2 regions of the Streptomyces sp. FXJ1.172 genome follow, and region 1 is predicted to be linked to the other one. Evidence: riboswitches for the same ligand, from Rfam matches in the RefSeq annotation. Region 1 holds a riboswitch; the other holds the start of a gene.
The links. A riboswitch is a leader RNA that binds a small molecule or an ion and turns the genes downstream of it on or off. The one in region 1 is predicted to bind S-adenosylmethionine.
Positions count from the first base shown of each region.

Region 2: it holds a riboswitch for S-adenosylmethionine, as region 1 does, so the genes downstream of both, A6P39_RS03840 (putative leader peptide) here and A6P39_RS30015 (aminotransferase class V-fold PLP-dependent enzyme) in region 1, are expected to answer to the same signal.

Region 1 is NZ_CP119133.2:6,686,009-6,693,803, forward strand. Features, by position in the region: gene ctaE (aa3-type cytochrome oxidase subunit III) at 1-405, shown strand, start outside; gene qcrC (cytochrome bc1 complex diheme cytochrome c subunit) at 468-1,280, shown strand; gene qcrA (cytochrome bc1 complex Rieske iron-sulfur subunit) at 1,277-2,335, shown strand; gene qcrB (cytochrome bc1 complex cytochrome b subunit) at 2,332-3,969, shown strand; gene trpD (anthranilate phosphoribosyltransferase) at 4,109-5,173, shown strand; SAM riboswitch class IV at 5,258-5,374, shown strand; gene A6P39_RS30015 (aminotransferase class V-fold PLP-dependent enzyme) at 5,519-6,880, shown strand; gene A6P39_RS30020 (Lrp/AsnC family transcriptional regulator) at 6,925-7,206, opposite strand; gene A6P39_RS30025 (rhomboid family intramembrane serine protease) at 7,203-7,795, opposite strand, start outside.
Region 2 is NZ_CP119133.2:774,969-782,763, reverse strand. Features, by position in the region: gene A6P39_RS03855 (LLM class flavin-dependent oxidoreductase) at 1-585, opposite strand, end outside; partial or broken gene A6P39_RS03850 (ABC transporter ATP-binding protein) at 599-808, opposite strand; partial or broken gene A6P39_RS03845 (ABC transporter substrate-binding protein) at 843-2,019, opposite strand; gene A6P39_RS03840 (putative leader peptide) at 2,237-2,353, opposite strand; SAM riboswitch class IV at 2,387-2,500, opposite strand; gene A6P39_RS03835 (DUF1684 domain-containing protein) at 2,590-3,414, opposite strand; gene A6P39_RS03830 (LLM class F420-dependent oxidoreductase) at 3,485-4,408, opposite strand; gene A6P39_RS03825 (NtaA/DmoA family FMN-dependent monooxygenase) at 4,500-5,900, opposite strand; gene A6P39_RS03820 (LLM class flavin-dependent oxidoreductase) at 5,897-7,003, opposite strand; gene A6P39_RS03815 (2-oxoglutarate and iron-dependent oxygenase domain-containing protein) at 7,562-7,795, shown strand, end outside.

The DNA.
Region 1 (7,795 bases):
ACGAACACCACGATCCTGGTGCTCTCCTCGCTCACCTGCCAGCTCGGCGTGTTCGCCGCCGAGCGCGGGGACGTGAAGAAGCTCCGTGGATGGTTCATCGTCACCTTCATCATGGGTGCGATCTTCATCGGCGGTCAGATCTACGAGTACACGGAGCTGGTGAAGAAGGACGGCATCTCGCTGTCCTCCGACCCGTACGGCTCGGTGTTCTACCTGACCACCGGCTTCCACGGCATGCACGTGACGGGCGGCCTCATCGCCTTCCTGTTCGTCCTCGGCCGTACCTACGCGGCGAAGAGGTTCACCCATGAGCAGGCGACCGCCGCCATCGTCGTGTCCTACTACTGGCACTTCGTCGACGTGGTCTGGATCGGCCTCTTCGCCACGATCTACCTGATCAAGTAGCGGGACCGGCTCCCGCACATCCAGAAGCATCGACGCAGAAGATCCTGACACCGGGGTAATCCGTGAAAAAGCTCTCCGTACGACGACGCCATCCGCTGGCGGCGGTCGTCGTCCTACTCCTCGCGCTGGCGGCCACTGGGGGGCTGTACGCCGCGTTCGCACCCGCGAGCAAGGCGCAGGCCGATGAAACCTCCCAGTCCCTGACCATCAAGGAGGGCAAGAAGCTCTACGAGGTCGGCTGCGCCAGCTGCCACGGCACCGGTGGCCAGGGCTCCTCCGACGGCCCCAGCCTGGTCGGCGTGGGTTCCGCGGCGGTCGACTTCCAGGTCGGCACCGGCCGTATGCCGGCCGCCACCTCGCAGGGCGCCCAGGTCCCGCGCAAGAAGGTCATCTACAACCAGACGCAGATCGACCAGCTCGCCGCGTACGTCGCCTCGCTGGGCGCCGGCCCGAACGTGCCCACCAGCGAGCAGTACGGCCCGGCCGGCGCGGACATCGCCAAGGGTGGCGAGCTGTTCCGCACCAACTGCGCGCAGTGCCACAACTTCACCGGCAAGGGCGGCGCCCTGACCAAGGGCAAGTTCGCGCCGAGCCTGGAGGGTGTCGCTCCGAAGCACATCTACGAGGCCATGCAGACGGGCCCGCAGAACATGCCGTCCTTCCCGGACACCACGCTGTCCTCGAAGAACAAGAAGGACATCATCGCGTACCTGAACGCGGTCAACGGCGACAAGACGGAGAACCCGGGCGGTCTGGAGCTGGGCGGCATCGGGCCGGTCAGTGAGGGTCTGTTCGCCTGGATCTTCGGCCTCGGCGCGCTGATCGCGGTCGCCGTCTGGGTCGCCGCTCGGACCGCAAAGGCCAAGAAGTCATGAGTAGCCAAGACATTCCAGAAGAGAACCTGCCCGCTGAGCAGGAGCACGCGCATGGCGCCGTAAGCGTCGCGGACGAGGAGAACCCGTTCGCCGACCCGGGTCTGCCGCCGCACGAGCACCGGATCCAGGACATCGACGAGCGCGCCGCCAAGCGGTCCGAGCGTTTCGTCGCCCTGCTGTTCACGATCTCGATGCTCGCCACCATCGGCTTCATCGTCGCGTACGTGGCGGTCCCGCACGACAAGTCGATCTTCGTCTTCCCGATCGGGCACATCAGCGCGCTGAACTTCACGCTGGGCCTGACGCTCGGTACGGCGCTGTTCTGCATCGGCGCGGGCGCGGTCCACTGGGCCCGCACCCTGATGTCCGACGTGGAGATGGCCGACGAGCGGCACGCGATCGAGGCCTCGCCCGAGCTGCGGGCGAAGGTCATGGACGACTTCCAGCAGGGTGCCGAGGAGTCCGGCTTCGGCCGGCGCAAGCTGATCCGCAACACGATGTTCGGCGCGCTGGCCCTGGTGCCGCTCTCCGGCGTCATGCTGCTCGGCGGTCTCGGCCCGGCGCCCGGCACCAAGCTGCGGCACACCATGTGGGCCAAGGGCAAGCGCCTGGTCAACATGAACACGAACCAGCCGCTGCGTCCCGAGGACGTCATGGTCGGCTCGCTCACCTTCGCCAAGCCCGACGGCCTGGAGGAGACGAACGAGGACTTCCAGAACGAGATCGCCAAGGCCGCCCTGATGATCGTCCGGCTCCAGCCGGGCAACATCAAGGACAAGCGCGAACTCGACTGGTCGCACGAGGGCATCGTCGCCTTCTCCAAGATCTGCACCCACGTCGGCTGCCCGATCTCGCTGTACGAGCAGCAGACGCACCACGTGCTGTGCCCGTGCCACCAGTCCACCTTCGACCTCTCCGACGGGGCCCGAGTGATCTTCGGTCCCGCCGGCCACGCCCTGCCGCAGCTGCGCATCGGCGTGGACAGTGAGGGTTACCTCCAGGCGCTGGGCGACTTCGAGGAGCCCGTCGGTCCTGCATTCTGGGAGCGCGGATGAGCACTACAGCGAACGAGAACTCCCGCGGGCGCGGGAAGGCCCCGGCCGGCGAGCGCGTCGCCGACTGGGTCGACGGCCGACTGGGGATCTACTCCCTGGCCAAGAGCAACATGCGCAAGATCTTCCCCGACCACTGGTCGTTCATGTTGGGCGAAGTGTGCATGTACAGCTTCATCATCATCATCCTGACGGGTGTCTATCTGACACTGTTCTTCCACCCGTCGATGAACGAGGTCGTCTACCACGGCTCGTACGTCCCGCTGCAGGGACAGCTGATGTCCGAGGCGTTCAACTCGACCGTGCACATCTCCTTCGATGTGCGTGGTGGTCTGCTGATCCGGCAGATCCACCACTGGGCCGCGCTGATCTTCCTCGCCGGCATGTTCGTGCACATGATGCGCGTGTTCTTCACCGGCGCGTTCCGCAAGCCGCGTGAGATCAACTGGCTGTTCGGCTTCCTGCTGTTCGTCCTCGGCATGTTCACCGGCTTCACCGGTTACTCGCTGCCGGACGACCTGCTCTCCGGCACCGGTGTCCGTTTCATGGAGGGCGCGATCCTGTCCGTGCCGATCATCGGCACGTACCTGTCGTTCTTCCTCTTCGGCGGTCAGTTCCCCGGCCACGACTTCGTCGCCCGGTTCTACTCGATCCACATCCTGCTGCTGCCCGGCATCATGCTCGGCCTGATGGTCGCGCACCTGATCCTGGTCTTCTTCCACAAGCACACGCAGTTCGCGGGTCCGGGCAAGTCCGAGAAGAACGTCGTCGGCATGCCGCTGCTGCCGGTCTACATGGCCAAGGCCGGAGGCTTCTTCTTCCTGGTCTTCGGCGTCATCGCGGCCATCGCGGCGGTCGCCCAGATCAACCCGATCTGGGCCATGGGCCCCTACCGTCCGGACCAGGTGTCCACCGGCGCCCAGCCCGACTGGTACATGGGCTTCGCCGAGGGTCTGATCCGCTTCATGCCGGGCTGGGAGGTCAACATCTGGGGTCACACGCTCGTCCTGGGCGTGTTCATCCCGCTGGTCCTCTTCCCGCTGGTCCTGGCGGCGATCGCGGTCTACCCGTTCATCGAGTCGTGGGTCACCGGCGACAAGAGCGAGCACCACATCCTGGACCGCCCGCGCAACGCCCCGACCCGTACCGCGTTCGGTGTCGCCTGGGTGACGATCTACATGATCACCCTGGTCGGCGGCGGCAACGACCTGTGGGCCACGCACTTCCACCTGTCGATCAACGCCGTGACCTGGTTCGTCCGGATCTTCTTCTTCGCCGGCCCGGTCATCGCGTTCATCGTCACCAAGCGGATCTGCCTCGGCCTGCAGCGCCGCGACCGCGACAAGGTGCTGCACGGTCGCGAGACCGGCATCATCAAGCGGCTGCCGCACGGTGAGTTCATCGAGGTGCACGAGCCGCTCAGCCAGGAGCAGCTGCACACGCTCACCGCGCACAAGCAGTACGAGCCGGCCCAGATCGGCCCGGCGGTCGACGAGAACGGTGTCCAGCGCAAGGTGCCGACCTCGGAGAAGCTGCGGGTGAAGATGTCCAACGCCTACTACGGCGAGGACAGCCAGATCCCGAAGCCGACCGTCGACGAATACAAGGAGATCACGAGCGGCCACGGCCACCACTGATCCCCGCGTCGCCACGCCACGCTGAAGGGCCCCGTCCGGCTTACGGACGGGGCCCTTCGCCCTGTCCTGGGGCCGATAAGGTGGCATCACCACTGGTTTCGACCCAGTGGTCTCGCAGGTACGACACCCAGGAGCGGCTATGAGCGCTGTGACCCCCGCTGGAGGCGACACCACGGCGGGCCGCTCCTGGCCCGCCCTGCTGAACGGCCTGCTCAGCGGCCATGACCTGTCCGCCGACGACACCGCGTGGGCGATGGACCGGATCATGCGCGGCGAGGCGACCGACGCGCAGATCGCCGGCTTCGCGGTGGCGCTGCGGGCCAAGGGGCAGACGGTGGAAGAGATCACCGGTCTGGTCCGCACGATGTACGAGCACGCGAACGTGATCGAGGTGCCCGGCCGGACCGTCGACATCGTCGGCACCGGCGGCGACGGGGCGCGGACGGTGAACATCTCCACGATGTCGTCGCTGGTCGTCGCCGGCACGGGCGCCAAGGTGGTCAAGCACGGCAACCGCGCCGCCTCCTCCGCCTCCGGATCCTCCGACGTCCTCGAGAAGCTCGGCGTCAACCTCGACCTCACGCCCCGGCGGGTGGCCGAGGTCGCCGAGGAGGCCGGCATCACCTTCTGCTTCGCGGTGAAGTTCCACCCCGCGCTGCGCCATGTGGGCGCCGCCCGCGGCCAGTTGGGCATCCGCACGGTGTTCAACCTGCTCGGTCCGCTGACCAACCCGGCGAAGGTACGGGCCCAGGCGGTCGGCGTGGCCGTGGCGCAGGAGGCGCCGATCGTCGCGGGCGTGCTCGCCGGGCGCGGCAACTCCGCGCTGGTCTTCCGGGGCGACGACGGCCTGGACGAGCTGACGACGACGTCCACCTCCCGGGTCTGGGTCGTCCGGGACGGCAAGGTCACCGAGGAGGTCTTCGACCCGCGCGAGGTCGGCCTCGGCCTCGTCCCCGTGGAGGCCCTGCGCGGCGGCGACCCGGCCCACAACGCGGACGTGGCCCGCCGGCTGCTCGAGGGCGAGCCGGGTCCGGTCCGCGACGCCGTCCTGCTCAATTCCGCGGCGGCCCTGGTCGCGCTGCACCCGGCGGACGCCCCGCTCGCCGAGCAGCTGCGCGCCGGCATGGTCCGGGCCGCCGAGTCGATCGACTCGGGCGCGGCGAAGCGGGCGCTGGAGCGCTGGGTGGCGGCGACCAACGCATAGCGGTCACCGGCGTCACCGACGGGCGTCCCGCGATCCGGACTCGGGTTGCGGGACGCCGATCATCTGACGTAGTTTCCTGGACCAGGTCATGAGTGACAGTCATGAGGCCCCGGCCGACTGTCCGGCAACCCTCCGTCCGTGGCGGGGTGCCCCGGGTGAAGACCAGGCCGTGGGCAGCGAGGTCCACGGCAAGCGCGGACCCCTCGAGAGCCAGGGGTCCTGGTCGTCGAGGAGCCTTCCGTGAGCAAGCGAATGCGATAGGGCCGCCGAGCCCCGCCTCCGCACACCCTTCTTCTCTTCTTTCCGTACGCCTTCTGTGCCGTACGTTCTCACGGGAGTTCACCCATGTCTGTCTTCACCGCTGCCGCCGACCAGTCCGTATGTGCCCCGCTGGCCGTTCTGGGCCGGGATGTCACCGTTCCGCTCGTCACCGGCGGCGAGGTCACCTACGCCGCCCTCGACTACGCGGCCAGCGCCCCCGCCCTGCAGCGCGTCTGGGACGACGTGGCCGCCTACGCGCCGTACTACGGCAGCGTCCACCGCGGCGCCGGCTACCTCTCCCAGCTCTCCACCGACCTGTTCGAGAACGCCCGCGCGACGGTCGCCCGCTTCCTCGGCTGCCGCGCCGACGACCAGGTGGTCTTCACCCGCTCGACGACGGACTCCCTCAACCTGCTCGCCCGCGCCCTCCCCGCCGGCTGCCAGGTCTTCGTCTTCGAGACCGAGCACCACGCCTCGCTGCTGCCCTGGCAGGACGCGAAGGTCACCTACCTGAACGCCCCGCGCACCCCGCGCCAGGCCGTCGAGACCCTGGAGCGGGCCCTCGCCGACCGCGACCCGCACGGCCCGGCGCTGGTCTGCGTCACCGGTGCCTCCAACGTCACCGGCGAGCTGTGGCCGGTGCGCGAGCTGGCCGCCGCCGCGCACGCCCATGGCGCCCGGATCGTCCTGGACGCCGCCCAGCTGGCCCCGCACCACCCGGTGGACGTCCGGGACCTGGACGTCGACTGGGTCGCCTTCTCCGGGCACAAGCTGTACGCCCCCTTCGGCTCCGGTGTCCTCGCGGGCCGCGCCGACTGGCTGCGCGCGGCCGAGCCGTACCTCGCGGGCGGCGGTGCCAGCCGCAAGGTCACCCGGCGTCCGGACGGGGGAGTGGCCGTGGAGTGGCACGAGAGCGCCGCCCGGCACGAGGCGGGTTCCCCGAACGTCATCGGCGCCTATTCCATCGCCTCGGCGTGCAAGGCGCTCACCGAGGCCGGCTGGGACGGCCTGGTCGCCCGCGAGCGGCAGCTGATCGCCCGGGTCCGCGCGGGCCTGGCCGAGGTCCCGCAGGTGAAGGTGCTGTCCCTGTTCGGCGACGACGCCCCGCGGGTCGGCGTGATCTCCTTCGTGGTGGAGGGCTGGAACAGCTCCCACTTCGCCGCCGCGCTCTCCGCCGAGTACGGCATCGGCGTCCGCGACGGCCTCTTCTGCGCCCACCCCCTGGTCCGCACCCTGCTGGGCAGCGACCCGCAGACCCAGGGCGAGTGCGGCGCCCCGGAGGCGGCCCCGGGCGAGAAGTCCCTCAACGCCATCCGCGTGAGCTTCGGCGCGGGCACCCCCGACGAGCACGTCGAGCGCTTCGTGAACGCCGTGCGGGAACTGGTGACCGAGGGTGCGAAGTGGACGTACCGCACGGAGGACGGCCGCTGCGTGCCTGCCGTGTGAGCCGGCCCCCCGTCGAGGAGCGGGTCGAGGCGGTTTTCAGCCGGTCAGGAGTCCAGCCCGATCGCGAAGGCCGCCTCGAGGTCGTGCTGGGAGTAGGTACGGAACGCCACGTGCGTGTCCGTGCCCTCCACACCGGGGATCTTGCTGATCCGCCCCGGGATGACCTCGGCGAGATCCTCGTGCCGGCCCACCCGGACCATCGCGATCAAGTCGTACGTACCGGTGACGGAGAAAACCTCGCTCACCGAGTCCAGCGAAGCGATCTGCTCCGCGATCTCGGGGATCCGGTCCACGCTGGTCTTGATGAGGACGATCGCGGTGATCACGGCTGGTTCTCTCCCTCGGGTGCCGGAGCTGCGGTGCACTTCACTCTAGTCCCACGCCCGTAACGCACCCACGCGTAGACGAAGCCCAGCCCGAACCCCACCAGGTGCGCCAGATACGCCACCCCGGGCCCGTCGGAGGCCTGCTCCGCCGCCGCCCACTGCACCGCCGCCCAGAACGGCAGCACGACCCAGGCGGGGAACCGCAGCGGCAGGAAGAGCAGGAACGGCAGCAGGCTGGTCACGCGGGCCCGGGGGAACAGGAAGAGGAACGCGCCGAGGACCGCCGAGATCGCCCCGGACGCGCCCACCAGCGACTCCTCGGACGAGGTGTTGGCGGCCGCGTAGCCCAGCAGGGCCAGGTAGCCGCAGCCGGTGTAGAAGAGGGTGAACTCGACCCGGCCCATCCGCTCCTCGGTCATCGCCCCGAAGACGAAGAGGAAGAGCATGTTGCCGAGCAGGTGCACCCAGCTGCCGTGCACGAACAGCGCCGTGGCGGGCGTGAGGACCTCGCGGGCCGGTCCGTCGAACAGCTCGGCCGGCACCACGCCCCAGTGCCGGAAGTAGGCCCGCTGGGCGGTGGCGAGCGCCT
Region 2 (7,795 bases), 5.9 Mb from region 1:
ACCGTTCTCGGCGGCCCAGCGGACCGAGCGCACGCTGCCTCCGCCGTACCAGACCCGCTCCACCAGACCCGGGTTGTGCGGCTGCAGCCGCGGCCGCTGGATGTTGCCCGGCGAGTGGATCACCGTGTCCGGGCCGCCGAGATAGTCGCCGCGCAGGTTGTCGACGAGGCGGGCGATCCTGCCGTACGACAGGTCGAAGCCTCGCCAGTCGCCGTCGTACACCAGGTCGCCGAGCAGTTCGGCGTGTGGCATGCCGGTGCTGAAGCCGACCTGGAGGCGGCCGCGGGACAGGACATCGGCAAGCGCCAGGTCTTCGGCCAGGCGGAAGGGGCTCTCGTAGCCGATCGGGATGACCGCGGTGCCCAGCTCGATCCGCTCGGTGCGCTGTCCGGCCGCGGCGAGGAATACGGCAGCTGAGCCGACGCCGTGTTCGAGGTGGCGCTGGCGGATCCAGGCGCCGTCGTAGCCGAGCCGTTCGCCGTACTCGAAGAGCTGGAGTGTCTCCTCCAGGCCGATGTACGGGTCGTCGTCGGCGAAGTTGCCCGGGGTGAGAAGGGCTAGTGAGGTGATGGTGGGTGTGCTCATGCGACCTTGGTCCTCAGCTCGTGGTGGTCTCGGCGCCGGGGGTGGGGACGCGGCCGCCGGGGATGGCCGCGAGCAGCTGTCGGGTGTACTCGTGGCGGGGGCTGGTGAACAGTTTCTCCGGCGGGCCTGTCTCGACGACGCGGCCGGCCCGCATGACGGCGACCTGGTGTGCGATCTGCCGTACGACGGCCAGGTCGTGCGAGATGAACAGGTACGCCACGCCCTGCGGCACGAGTACGGCTTCGACAAGCCGGTGCTATGTCCGGGTCGCCACGGGTGACGTTCCCCCAGGCCGCGTCGCAGACGCCGGACTGGAGCGTCGGCGCCAGCTGGGTGACCTGGAGCTGCTTGAGGGACACGTCGACACCGACGGCCTTGAGCTGCTGCTGGATCAGTTCCAACGCGGGCTGGTTGGTGGCCGAGTTGGGTATCCAGTCGATGGTCAGGCTCAGCTTCTTGCCGTCCTTGGTGCGGATGCCGTCGCTGCCGGTCTTCCAGCCGGCCGCGTCCAGCAGCGACTTGGCTTTGGCCGCGTCGGACGCCAGGTCGGAGGCGAGGCTGGTGTAGTCGGGTGTGGTGTGGGCGAGGACGCTGGTCGCCGGCTGGGTGCCGGTCGGGAACACGGTGTCCGCGATCTGCTGCCGGTCGACGGCGTACAGGGTCGCCTGGCGCACTCGCGCGTCCTTCAGGACCGGCCGTGAGTTGTTGAGGCCGAGACCGAACACGACGCCGGGGTTGGCCCGTCGCTGCAGGGTGACCTGACCGCCCTTGAGCGCCGTCTCGTTGGCCTTGCCGACGCTGCTGATCGCGTCGACCTGGCCGGACTGGAGGCCTCCGGCCCGTACGCTGCGGGGTCTCCCTCACGCTCGCCGACGACTCGATCCCCAGCGAATGGGTCGAAGTGGCCTGCAGGAACTGGGAGTTGGGCTGGCTGAACGTCACCTTGACGGTGAGCGGGTCGACTGCCGTGGTGCTCTTGACGCCGCTCAGGTAGCCCTCGGCGAGAGTCCCCAGGGCGCCGAGCTTCGGCACCGCGTCGAAGTTGTCCTTGACGGCCTGCGCGGTCAGCTTCGAGCCGTCGCTGAAGGTGACACCCGACCTCAGATGGAACGTGAACGTCGTGGCGTCGGAACTGACCTTCCAGCTCTTCGCCAGCCACGGCACGATCTTGGCGGTCTTCGGGTCCTGGTCCGTCAGGGAGTCCACGATCTGGCGCACCGAGTAGATGGTCTCGTTGCTGGCGACCTGCTGCGGATCCACGCAGCCGGCGTCCGAACCCACCGCGAAGGTCAGGGTGCCGCCGGACTTGGGCTGCCCGGCGCCGCTGCCGGAACCGCCGCCGCCGGAGCCGCAGGCGGTCAGCAGAACACTGGTGGTCACGACGGCGGTCAGTGCCGCCCACCGGGAGGTTCTGACATCGGAAAGTGCAGTCACGGAGGGCTTCTCCTGCTCGTGTCACCAGGCACGGATGTGGTGCAGGGCACGGCCGTGCGTGGGCGTGCGGCCCCGGCCGGCGCGACGCCGGTGCCGGGGGAGCGCTGTGCAGAGGGGGGATCAGAGCGAAAGGGGGGATCAAAGACAGACGGAGATCAGGCGCAGGCGGGTGCGGCGACGACAGGTGCCGTACTGCGACCAGCGGCGGGAAGGCCCGTCAGGCCTGACAGAGACAGCTCGTCGAGCGCTTGAGGTCGATGTGACGCCGGCGCGAGAGCCGGGAGAACACGGTGGTGCCGGCGAAGCGGGCGCTGAGGTCACCACCGTGCCGCATATCGGTCCTCCATATATCCGGCCCCGGTCACGGGTCACGCGCTTGCGGACATCATCGGTGATCCCGCCGGGCTTTCACCTGGAGCACCCCACCGCGTGGGAGGGTTGCCGGTCAGCGAGCCAGGGCTTGACGCTGACACTCAATGCCGTTCGTGATCGTACGGAGCGGTCTTGTCGGTACGTCAATGGCGCAAAAGGACGCCTTGTACGGGGAGTCGGGGCGAGAGTGCGCCCAGCTCAGGAGCCGCCGCGCTCGCGGGGGATCTTCTGGCCGGCTTCGATCGCCACCGGCAGCCGGTTCTCGGCTGGGGGCAGCGGGCAGGTGGCCAGGTCCGTGTAGGCGCACGGCAGGTTGGTGGCACGGTTGAAGTCCAGGACGACCGTACCGTCGGCGGCGGGCGGATCGAGGGCCAGGGCCCGGTTGGCGGCGTAGGTGGTGACCCCGGAGGTCTCGTCGGTGAACAGCACCATCAGCCGTCCCGCACCGTGGCCGGGGAACACGGTCAGCGACAGCGGGCGCCCGTCGAGTTCGAACTCGACTCTGCCCGGGGCGTCGTAGACATGCTCAAGGCCCTCGACCGCAGCGCCCACGGTGGTCGGCCGCGGAGTGTCGAAGGGGATGTAGCGGCCCGTCACGGCCCAGCGCGGGTCGGGGGCGTAGGCAGGCGTTCCGGTGAAAGCCGTGCGCAGCGGCGCGTCCGGGTGCCGGGGGCGCACGATGTCCTGGCCGCCGCGCCTGGCGACCTCGATGACGGCGTCTCCCCAGAGGGCGTCGACGCCGCCGCGCTCGGGAAGCACGCCGAAGCGGTGCTCGCCGCGCACCGGCGCCCCGTCGACGACCAATTCCTCGGCGTCGTCGAGGTCTACGACGACGCCTTCGGGGCCGGTGCGCCACGCGCCGGGCGCGTCCGGGAAGCGCTGGGGTCGGTCGTCGAGCCAGTGCAGGCCGGTGATCGCCAGGAACCCGTGAGGGGCGGCGAGCCGGGCCTCCTGGGCTCGGTACCACTCCAGCCAGGTCTCGGTGAAGGCGTGGAGGTCCGTGGTGGCGGCCTCGGTGGTCATGGGGAATCTCCTTTGTGCCGGGGGGCCTTCGGGCAGGGGATACAGGGGGTTGTCGAGCGGACGGGTGTACTCAGCCGGCCAGTTCGCCGAGGAGTCGCCAGGTGCGTCGGCGATCGGCTTCTCCCGCGATCTCGGTGCCCGAGAACACGACCTCGGTGGCGCCGGCGTCGCGGTAACGGCGTACCTCGGCCTCGACCGTCTTCTCGTCGCCGATCACGGCCAGGTCGGCGGCCCGCCCGCCGCCGGAGAGTTCGATGACTCGCGCGTAGGAGGGGATCTGTTCGTAGAAGGCGAGGTTCTGGGTGGCCTTGGCCCGCACCGCGTCGACATCGTCCGTGACCACGCCGGGCACCAGGGCCACGATCCTGGGCGCGGGGCGGCCTGCGGCCTCGGCCGCGGCGTTCAGGGCGGGCACGATGTGGTCCGCCAGGGCGCGCGGTCCTGCCAGATAGGGCAGGATTCCGTCGGCAAGCTCGCCGCTGGCCCGCAGAGCCTGCGGCCCCATCGCGGCGACGAGCAGGGGGACGCCGTTCTCGGCACCTGGTACCCGCGCCGGGATCGGTGTGGTGGCGGTGAGCAGCTCGCCGTGGAAGTCGGCCGTACCGGTCTTGGTCAACTGCCGCAGGGCGGTGAGGAATTCGCGCAGCCGGGCGATGGGTCGTTCGAAAGGCAGGCCGAAGCCCGTCTCCGTCAGCAGTTTCGTGCCCAGAGCCAGACCGAGGTGATAGCGGCCGTGGGTCGCGGCCTGGGCGGTCTGGGCCTGGCTGGAGACGAGCAGCGGGTGTCGACCGAAGACGGGGATAGCGGAGGTGCCGACCTGCAGTCCGGGCACCTCGCGCCCGACGATCCCCGCGAGCTGGGGTGAGTCCGCGCCGAAGGTCTGCCCGAACCAGGCCGACGTGACACCGAACTCGGCGGCTTCCCGGGCCAGTTGGACGGTGGCGTCGACCTGGTTCGGCGCGTCGGACGCGTTGAGCGCTACTCCAACAGTCATGTCAGTCAGAACGGGCGTCGTCCGAACCCGCATTCCGGTCGGCGTGTGACAGCTTCTTGTCAGTCATGTGTACAAGGGCCGGCTCGGAGGCTCAGCCCGCCTGTCGTCGGTCCGGTGCGGACCTGTGGGTGAGGGGTGCGCGCAGGCCGAGGTGCTCGCGCAGGGTGGTGCCGCTGTACTCGGTGCGGTAGATCCCGCGGTCCTGCAGCTCCGGGACGAGCAGGTCGACGATGTCGTCGAGGCCGTCTGGGATGAGGTAGGGCGTGACGTTGAAGCCGTCGATCGCGCCGTGCCGCACGAAGTGGGCGAACTTGTCGGCCAGGCCGGACGGGGTGCCGACGTGCCCGCGCTGTGGGCCGAGCGCGATGACGGTCTCGCGCAGCGACCAGCCGTGCGCCTCCGCCTTCGCCCGCCATTCGGCCACAACCGCGCGCGGGTCGGTGATGCGCCGGGCGCCGAAGGAGCCGTCGTTCTCGGTGACGACCGGATCCTCGTTGGGCAGCGGGCCGTCGGCGTCGCGGTCGGACAGGTCGATGCCCCACAGCAGTCCGGCGATCCCCAGCGCCGTGGCGGGTGTGACCTGCTGGAGCCGGATCCAGCGCTTCTTCTCCTGGGCCTCCTCCTCGGTGGCGCCGATGATGATCTCGGTGCCGGGCAGGATCCGCAGGTCGTCGTCGGGTCGGCCGACGGCGCGCAGACGGGTGCGTATGTCCTCGGCAAAGGCGAGTGCGTCGTCGAAGACGTTGCCGTGCGCGGAGAAGATGACGTCGGCGTTGCGGGCGGCGAAGTCGCGTCCCTCGCCGGAGTCACCGGCCTGGAAGATCACCGGGTGGCCCTGGGCGCTGCGCGGCAGGGTCGGGGCGAGGTCGACGTCGAACTGCGCTCCGCGGTGCCGTACTCGGTGTACGGCACCGGGCACCGACCATTCCCGTGCACCCGCGGAGTCGGCGATTGCTCCGTCCCCCCAGCCGTCCCACAACGCGCGGGCGACGGTGAGGAACTCCTCGGCGCGCCGATAGCGGTCGGCGTGGTCGAGGTAGCCGCCGCGGCGGAAGTTCGCGCCGGTCCAGGCGTTGTCCGTGGTCACCACGTTCCAGCCGGCGCGGCCCTCGGAGAGCAGGTCGAGTCCGGAGAGGCGGCGGGCCAGATCGGCGGGTTCGTTGAAGGTGGAGTTGGAGGTGGAGACCAGGCCGATCTGGTGGGTGACCGCGGCCAGCGCCGCGAGCTGGGTGATGGCGTCCGGCCGTCCGGCCACGTCGAGGTCATGGATTCTGCCGTCGACCTCGCGCAGCCGCAGTCCCTCGCCGAGGAAGAACGCGTCGAACAGGCCCCGTTCGGCGGTCTGGGCGACCCGGCGGAAGGAGGCAGGGTCGATCTGGGAGCCGCTGTCGGGGGCGGACCAGATGGTCCAGTGGTTGACGCCCTGGAAGAACACTCCGAAGTGCAGCTGGGCGTGTGGCCGGGGGACGTCGAGGGGGTCGGTGCGGGTCATCGGGCATCCTCCTGGGCGGCCGCGGCCATGGCTGCGAAGCGATTGGCGGGGCGCTCCAGACCCAGGGTCGAGCGCAGGGACGTACCGGGCAGCGGGCGGGCGACGAGGCGTCGCTCGGACAGGGCCGGCAGGACGAGGCGGGAGAGGACGGGCAGGTCCTCGTCCAGCACCAGCGGGTGCAGCCGTACGCCGTCGACGTGACGGCTCAACTCAGCCAGCAGTGAGACCAATTGGTCCGCCGAGCCGACGTGACGCAGCCACCTCCGGTCGGTCCACGACGCGTGCCGTTCCAGGTCGGCGACGCGCTCGGCGGCCGAGGCCTGCGGGGTGTCCAGCGCCACGTCGACCTCGGCGAAGACGCGGGGCGTACCGGCGGCGGCAGCGGCCGCGGCGACTTCCGCGAGTTCGCGCCCTTCGACGAGAGCGACGTCGAGCTGTGCGGCGGGAACCCGGTCCGGCCTGCCCAGGACGACAAGCTGCCCCTGAGGCGGGCGCGGCACGATCGCCGGGCCCTTGACGGCATACGCCTCGCCCGTGAAGTCGATGTAGTGCAGCCGCTCGCGGTCGAGGTAGCGGCTGGTGGCCACGGACCGGATGACCGCGTCGTCCTCCCACGAGTCCCACAGGGCGCGGGCCACCTCCACGCCGTCACGGGACTCCCGGGCCCGTGCGGCGGCGTCGGCGATCAGCTGCCGCCCCCAGGCACGCGCCGCCTCGGCACGCTCCTCCTCCGTCACCACCCACCCGGCGCGACCGGCGGAAATGTGGTCCAGGGACGCCAGCTGGCCGGAGACATGGAAGGGTTCGGCATACGTGACCGGGACGACGGGCGCGATCCCGATGGTGCTCGTGGACGCCGCGATGAAGGCTGCCCGCTCCACCGCGCCGATACGGCCCACCGGATCCGGTGAGGCGCCGGGCGGCAGCACGCCGTCGTCCAGCGTGATCAGCGTGAACCCGGCGTTCTCGGCGATGGTGGCGACCTGGGCCACGCGGCGCGGTGTGAGCAGTTGATCGGGGGAGTGGGCGGCGCGGCGCCAGGCCGCGGGGTGGGCGCCGTCGCCGTCGATCTCGACGGCGAGGTGCAGGGCAGGGCCGGACAATGGGAGTTCCTTCCGGGAAACACGAGAAACCCGCGGCCACAGGGCCACGACGAGACAGCCGACGGGACGGCCGGCAGGGGTCAGGCGTGTACGGAAGGACAGGCGGCGGAGGAGGTACGGCAGTAGTCGACATGCCGCCGGGTGATGAGCCGCGCACCGGTGCACGCACCGCGCGGTGCCGCGCCCAGTACGTGCATCAAAGCCTCCACCTGTCAGGAACTTTCCCCTTCAACGTACGTCGCCCGCCCCTGTGAGTGTCAAGGTCGACCATGGCGGAGGGGCATCTCATGCGCTGGGACGCGTGGTGGACGCACCTCTCCCGTTGTGCTTTTATCCGGCCATGACGACCACTGGCCCGGCGCACACGGTGCTGCTCGACCCGTTCTGGGTGAGCCGCCGCGCCGATCAGTTCGACGAGGTCTGTTGCTGATCGCGGTTCGACGGCTCGCGATCAAGCTCTTCTTCTCTCTGCCTGCAGCTTTCTCTTGCCCTCAGACAGCCGCTCTCCGGGCGCAGTTGTGGGGCGCACGCGTCCGCCCTGCCGCGAATGAAACCCCCATGGCCCAGTCCACAGCCCTGTCTGTCATCGACATCTCTCGCTTCCACGCCCCGGACGCCGACCGCGACGCCTTCCGCGCCGAACTCCGCTCCGCCGCACATGAGGTGGGCTTGTCCTACGTCACCGGGAACGGCGTCCCCGCAGCACTGCGGGAGGAGGTGCTGAGCGCGGCACGCCACTTCTTCACGCTGCCGGAGCTGAAGGACATCGTGTCGCGCTGGCAGGCGCAAGCG